2 regions of the Shewanella sp. SG44-6 genome follow, and region 1 is predicted to be linked to the other one. Evidence: riboswitches for the same ligand, from Rfam matches in the RefSeq annotation. Region 1 holds a riboswitch; the other holds the start of a gene.
The links. Region 1 has a riboswitch for lysine ahead of H5185_RS17150 (Na+/H+ antiporter NhaC family protein). Riboswitches for the same ligand answer to the same signal wherever they lie in the genome.
Positions count from the first base shown of each region.

Region 2: linked by a shared signal. The riboswitch ahead of lysC (lysine-sensitive aspartokinase 3) and the one ahead of H5185_RS17150 (Na+/H+ antiporter NhaC family protein) in region 1 are both predicted to bind lysine.

Region 1 is NZ_JACJER010000115.1:7,232-11,064, reverse strand. It holds gene H5185_RS17155 (thymidine kinase) at 1-478, opposite strand, end outside; gene H5185_RS17150 (Na+/H+ antiporter NhaC family protein) at 633-2,189, opposite strand; lysine riboswitch at 2,272-2,488, opposite strand; gene H5185_RS17145 (electron transfer flavoprotein subunit alpha/FixB family protein) at 2,847-3,770, opposite strand; gene H5185_RS17140 (electron transfer flavoprotein subunit beta/FixA family protein) at 3,772-3,833, opposite strand, start outside.
Region 2 is NZ_JACJER010000025.1:38,257-42,089, forward strand. It holds gene arcA (two-component system response regulator ArcA) at 1-142, opposite strand, end outside; gene H5185_RS06760 (DUF3293 domain-containing protein) at 821-1,267, shown strand; lysine riboswitch at 1,537-1,711, shown strand; gene lysC (lysine-sensitive aspartokinase 3) at 1,846-3,240, shown strand; partial or broken gene H5185_RS06770 (succinylglutamate desuccinylase/aspartoacylase family protein) at 3,242-3,833, shown strand, end outside.

The DNA of each region.
Region 1 (3,833 bases):
CATGATCAAGGCGAACCACCATATTGGCTTTACGGCCACAATGACAAATGGTTTTTAATTCAACGAGCTTATCTGCCCAAGCGAGCAAGTAATGGCTGCCTGAAAACAACTCACCCTGAAAATCATTACGTAATCCATAACATAATACGGGGATATCGAGATTATCGACAACATAGGTTATCTGCCTAACCTGCTCTTTACTTAAAAACTGACACTCATCAATCAGTACGCAGTGAATTTTTTGCTCGTCATTGGATGTCGAAATCAGCTCAATTAAATTGTCAGTACTACCAAACACCTGGGCATCGGTTTCAATCCCAATACGCGAAGACACTTTGCCAATACCATATCGATTATCTATTGATGCTGTCATCACTAAGGTATGCATACCGCGCTCACGATAATTATAAGAAGACTGCAGTAACGAAGTTGATTTACCGGCATTCATCGCCGAATAATAAAAGTACAGTTGCGCCAAAATATAGCGTCCTAATGGTTAGACAGTCAGTATCGTCCATATTACCTTTTTTAACTTCGCAACAACAAACAAAAATGCCGTATTCGTTATGAATACGGCATTTTTTCAAAGCTTAATCAATCGGCTTATTACTCATAAGTATCGGGATGTAGCATTACTTTTTTGCCCAAAAGTACAATACTAGGATACTGATAAGAAACAACGCACTACAACAAATCAATCCAGCCATTAACGAGCCCGTAAACCCAAGCACAATATAACCGACGAAACTAATCAATGCAGCGATAAGTGCATAAGGAAGCTGGGTCACCACATGATCGATATGATGGCAACTCGCCCCCGTTGATGACAAAATAGTGGTATCGGAAATAGGTGAGCAATGGTCACCAAATACGGCACCAGAAAGCACAGCTGCTAGCATAGGTAGCATCATGGTGCTATCACTTCCCATCGCCATATCGGCCGCTATAGGCAACATAATACCGAAGGTTCCCCAACTCGTTCCCGTTGAAAATGCGGTGATCCCAGCCAATAGAAATAACATGGCAGGCAATAGCGCAAACGGAATATTATCAGTTGCTAAACTGGCCATGAACTTACCGGTTTCAAGCTGACCAATGACACTTGATATCGTCCAAGCGAACAATAAAATATAAATAGCGGGTAACATTGAACGAGCACCAACAGAGATGCCTTTGAGCAACATAGACAGCTCTACTTTCTGTTGAAATGCCAACAACACTGTCGCAATCAAACCGACGATAGAACCAAAAAACAATGATGAACTCACATCAGTATTTTCAAATGCACCTAGTACACTAAACATCTGCTCTTTAGCCGCTAATGCTTCTGCCCCACTAGAGACCATAAAATAAAGGGTCGCAAATACTAATATCGCAATCGGTAAAAATAAACCAATCACTTTACCGGTATCAGCTTCAGGTAAATCAGTAACTGCTCCCGGTGGTTGGCCTTTTGATTCATCATACAACTCACCACGAAGTGCATTTAATTCATGCTGACGCATTGGTCCTATGTTTAAACTGAACGTCGCCACACACACTAGTAATAATAATGAGAACACGGCATAAAAGTTCATCGGGATCATCTGTATAAAGACACTTAAATGACCTGAGTCAGCAAAACCATGTGCAGTTAGAATGCCGCCAATAAGCGCAATAATATAGGCCCCCCAGCTTGATACCGGGGAAATAACGCAAATCGGTGCCGCGGTAGAATCTAAAATATAGGCAAGTTTTGCGCGTGAAATATGGTATCTGTCCGTGATAGGCCTTGAAATAGAACCTACGACTAAACTATTGAAGTAGTCATCAATAAAGACTACACAGCCTAAAAAAATGGTCATTAACTTAGCATCGCGCTTATTACGAATGCGCAGTTTGGCCCAATCAGCAAAAGCACGAGCAGAACCACTAACGGTGATCAATGCGGTTATCATGCCCAGCACAACCAAAAAACCTAAGATATATACGTTCCAACTATTCAGTGCAGCATCTTTCCAAACGAGCTGACTCGCTGTACTTAAAATATATTCGCTGCTGCCAACCAATGAAAAATCGGTCAGCAATAAGGCACCAAAAATAATACCTAACCCCAAAGACAGCAATACCTTACGGGTTAAAATAGCCAGTGTAATTGCCAAAAGTGGTGGCAAAACAGAAAGTGCCGAATCGGCATAACTTATTATCATAATTTAATTATTTCTTCGTTGGATACGAATAGAGAAAAACTAGAAATAAGACTCGCCATACACAGAAAGTATATGGGTTAACTTATCTAGTAGCACTCCACAGAAATATCCATTTAATATGAATATCATTATTTTTATCACGTAGATAAAAACACTATGACAGTACAGCCCCTTTCGAGAACTGGCCCAACAAATGAGGGCGATCACCTCACTTATTTCGGCATTGCATCCTTTTAGGTTGAATTATTGGCATCACCCAATTCAACCTGACTATTATGCAATGCACCTCTACTTTTGTATTTGTAATCATAAATAGCCCATTACAAACAGCGCGCACATACAATCATAAACCACACGCTCTATACCAGCAAAAAAGTCCTAAACTACAGCACAAATAACAATATTATTAACTATAGCCACAATTTAATAGCATTAGTTTAACGTTTCTAATGCAAATGCACACTATCGCACTGAATACAAAAACGGCAACTGGATAACCCGACTGACACCTTTGCTCATAAAAACATCCATATGATAAAAAATATCAATAAAAAAGGTTCCTACTTTACCAAGTAGAAACCTTTTAATCTGAACGATTGGCTAGTAGAACGACACGTTAAACAAGCTAATGACTCAATTTGGGTCAATAATAAGCCATTAAAGCAGATTATTTAATGCAGGAACGGCTTCAAATAAGTCCGCGACTAAACCGTAATCTGCCACCTGGAAAATAGGCGCTTCAGGATCTTTGTTAATAGCCACAATCACCTTAGAGTCTTTCATTCCGGCAAGATGTTGAATCGCACCAGAAATGCCCACAGCAATATACAGATCAGGGGCAACAATCTTACCTGTTTGTCCCACTTGTAAATCGTTAGGCACAAAGCCAGCATCCACAGCGGCACGAGATGCACCTACTGCTGCGCCAAGCTTATCGGCTAGCTGTTCTAAAATAGTAAAGTTTTCACCACTCCCCATGCCGCGGCCACCAGAGACAATAATGCCTGCATTACCTAGCTCTGGACGGGCTGATTCAGTTAACGACTGAGACACGAACTCAGTGCGAGCATCAATAGCTTGACTTAGGTTAACCACTTCAGCATTGCCCGTTGACGCGACAGCATCAAATGCACTTGAACGCACAGTCATGACTTTCTTCGCGTCTAAACTCTGCACTGTCGACAGCGCATTACCGGCATAAATAGGACGCACAAAAGTGTCACTACTGACCACTTCAATGACTTCTGAAATTTGAGAAACATCTAACAATGCTGCGACACGAGGCAATGTATCTTTACCAATACTGGTTGCTGCAGCCAAGATATGTTCATAATCAGCTGCAATCTCAACGACCAACTTAGAAACGTTTTCCGCTAATTGAGCACCATATTGAGTTGCATCAGCAACTAATACTTTACTCACACCGGCTAAGTGTTGTGCTGCCGTTACCGCAGCAGAACAATCAACGCCCGCTACCAGTATATGAATATCACCGCCAATGGCGGCAGCTGCGCTAACGACTTTGGCCGTGTCAGTTTTCAAACTCACATTATCGTGTTCTGCTAATACTAAAATGGTCATGTTAGATCACCTTCGCTTCATTTTTTAACTTATCGACTAACGCCTCAACAGAAGACACCATAA
Region 2 (3,833 bases), on a different contig from region 1:
TCTTATTGTCTTGCATCGCTTTATGCATTTCTGCACCGTCATTGGCTTCGGTAACAACGTAACCTTCAGCTTCAAAAATACTGCGCAATGTATTACGAGTTACAGCTTCATCTTCAACAATTAAAATGTGCGGATTTTGCATGATATTTACCTGATTTTATAAAATTCGATTCTAGCCACTTTGTGCTAATAGGTTGCAAAAGCGCTTGGGCTAATGCACTAATATTCCGATATTTCTTTGGTGTTTATCTATGTCTACCCTGAATTAAACACTCTCTATAAACTCTATTACGTAACGGTTAATGCTGGTTACTGAGTCTGCTTACGTCTATTTATTATCATGACACTATGATGTGCGTTTGCACTTAAAGCATGATGATGTAAAAAGTGGTGTAAATTTGTTATAACTAAGCTTACTTACTATGAATGCCATTTAGAAAGATAGTTCCTTCTATCGCAAACTTATTTAATCGTATGAATGTTTTATCAAATGTAGAACAAATTTAGTACGACTGTAAACTTTACATCAATAAATCACCACACTCTCAACAATATTTGCTGAGCTTTTGAGGTGTATGTAGCCAACTTCGCTAAAAGTGATTTATTAATGAGTAGAGGGTATTGTACTCGTTTTAGGTATTTGTTAACAAATTAAATGTTAAAAAATTAATATACCAATGAAGTACATAAAAGATTAATGTTGATAACATTATAATAGTTAATGATTTTTAAATATTATTCTTGTGATCTAGATCTCAAACCTTTTAGATATTTAAGCTATCTGATAGACTATTTTTGGCTTAATTGACGAAAATTTACTATGAAAAATGTTATAGATTCATTGTGGGATGACTATCAAACAACTCATTTTTTGTTCACTCAGCGCCTTTCTGATGATTTCCCATTTGCAATTGTTACTGCTCATAACCCCCTCGGCACTAGGCTCTCTCCTAGTCAAAATCGCTTACTTGATCGCCAGCTTCAATCTAAAATCCAACAATATAATCGTCCCTATCGCGCGCTAGTCGGTGCGGCACCTGATTTGTCGCATATGGAAAAGAGTTGGGCTATTTTTATTGATAAAGAACAGGCTGTTGAGCTTGGTCGCGAGTTTAATCAATATGCTATTTATTATGTTAATAGAGGTTTAATATCCTTGATTGCATGTCTTGATACCATTAAACCGGAAGTGGCTATGGGGGCGTTTAATCACCGACTGCGTTTGGTGTATGAACTGCCAGAGTGCGGTCATATCCGTGATGAGTGATAAGTTTATTCAAGCAATTAAACGGTTAAACAATACATTGCACTATAAAAAGATACAATACAGCGTTAATTGTCTCGATATATTGCGTTCATGATGTTTTTTTAGCTTGATATTGGCTTTTATTTCGTAATCTAGAACAATTATATAACCGCTATTGCTGTGCCTGAATTATCAAATATTCACGATTTTTAGCAGAACTGTGTTTTTTACTGTTTTTGCTGATTGACTTGATAGGGTATTTGTTGCTATTTTCAACTCCCTCCTTAGGGAGGAACAGAAGAGGAGCGTTAACTAGGTAGTAAGTGAGAGGATGCCAGTCCAATGACCACTTATGATGGAGATTAGCGCCGAGGTATCAGTTTGTTTGGCAAACATTGATATCGGTCGTTTAGGCTGAATCCTAACGATTGTCACCTATTTTTTTGGTGGAGAGCTTCTGGTGATGATTGCTGTTTCCCTTCTATAAGGGTGCGTTATCTTAGCACCAGGCTCTTCGAACGTAGTGTGTTCGGAGCGTATATCATGTTAGTAAATCACATCTTATTTTGTTGTCTTTCGCAAACTGCGGAGGCGTCTGTATGAACCTTGCCCCAGATAATGTTGCGCCTGAGAGTCATCGCTCAGAATTAGTGGTTGCCAAATTTGGTGGCACGTCAGTGGCTGACTATGCCTCTATGAGTCGTTGTGCCGATATCGTTTTGGCGAATCCTGCTACTCGTTTGGTGGTGGTGAGCGCCTCCAGTGGTGTGACTAACTTATTAGTTGAGCTAACCCAAGCGAATGTTAATGATGAACGTCGTTTGATATTGCTTAAGCAAATCGCCAAAATTCAATATGCGATCCTAGACGAATTAGGACGTCCTCAAGACGTGGCCGCCAGCATTGATAAAATTCTCAGCCGGATGTCGGTATTAAGTGAATCGCTAGAGCTGGATCGTAGCAAAGCGGTGATGGACGAATTACTGTCGACGGGCGAGCAATGTTCTTCGATTTTATTTTCAGCCGTTATCCGTGAAAAAGGCACCGCATCCGATCATTTTGATGTACGTCAAGTGTTACGTACCGACAGTCATTTTGGCCGTGCAGAACCACAAATTGAAGCTATAGCAACATTGTCAGGTGATTTTTTACAGCCGTTACTTGCACGTTATGTCATTGTCACTCAAGGTTTCATTGGCGCAGATGACAGTGGTAAAACTACGACATTAGGCCGTGGAGGCAGTGATTATTCAGCAGCTCTACTTGCTGAAGCCCTCTGTGCTACAGCGGTTGAAATTTGGACTGATGTTGCCGGAATTTATACCACTGACCCTCGACTTGCGCCTAATGCTCGCCCTATTGCAGAAATTAGTTTTAATGAAGCGGCTGAGATGGCCACCTTCGGCGCTAAAGTATTGCATCCTGCGACCATTTTACCGGCAGTTAGACAAAAAATTCAGGTGTTTGTAGGATCCAGTAAAGCACCTGAAATGGGGGGAACTTGGATCCGTCATCAAGTGGAAGATACCCCTGTTTTTAGAGCCGTTGCATTGCGCCGCGATCAAACTTTATTGAATCTTCATAGTTTACAAATGTTGCATGCTCAAGGCTTTTTAGCAGAAACGTTTGCAACCTTAGCAAGGCATAAAATATCGGTTGATTTAATCACCACTTCTGAAGTAAACGTATCGCTAACGCTGGATAAAACGGGTTCTGATTCAAGCGGGCAAGGATTATTAAGCGAATCGTTATTACAAGAGCTATCGCAGCATTGTCGTGTCAGAGTTGAAGAAAATTTAGCCTTAATCGCCATTATTGGTAATCGTATCGCCTCGACGGCGGGTATTTGTAGCCGGGTGTTTAAAGTGCTTGAAAACCATAATGTACGGATGATTTGTCAAGGTGCTAGCCCACATAATTTATGTGTGTTGGTGGCTGAATCTGAGGCGGCGCAAGTGGTTAATGCCTTACATCAAAATCTGTTTGAGTGTTGAGATGACTAAAGCAATCCAATCGTCTGTACAGGTCGGGGAGTTGGCGACAGGGCAAGCATTGACAGTGCCGCTATATTCATTCATTGGTAGTGAGAGTTCTGCGCCTAGTGTCTATATTCAGGCCAATGTTCATATTAGTTGATGGGCAATGCGGTAATTTATCAACTGATGACCTTGTTGGAAGGTTATCAGGTGTTAGGTAATATTACCTTTGCGCCATTAGCTAATCCGCTAGGAATTAATCAGAAGAGTGGCGAGTTTACCTTAGGACGATTTGACCCTATTACAGGTGTTAATTGGAATCGAGAGTATTTTGATCACCAAGTGGATGTTCAAGCTTGGTATCGCGAACACCAACATTTAACCGATAACGCTTTGTTTCAGGCTTATCGCTCGATGTTAGTGGAAGCATGCCAAAAGCGCTTAGCGCAACCTTTTGGGATCTCAACAGGTCATCGTCTGGCGGTAAATTTACAGACCATGGCGCACCAAGCCGACATAGTGCTTGATTTACATACCGGCCCTAAATCGTGTAAACATCTTTATTGTCCTGAGTATGATATCGATGCCGCGAGATATTTTTCAATACCCTA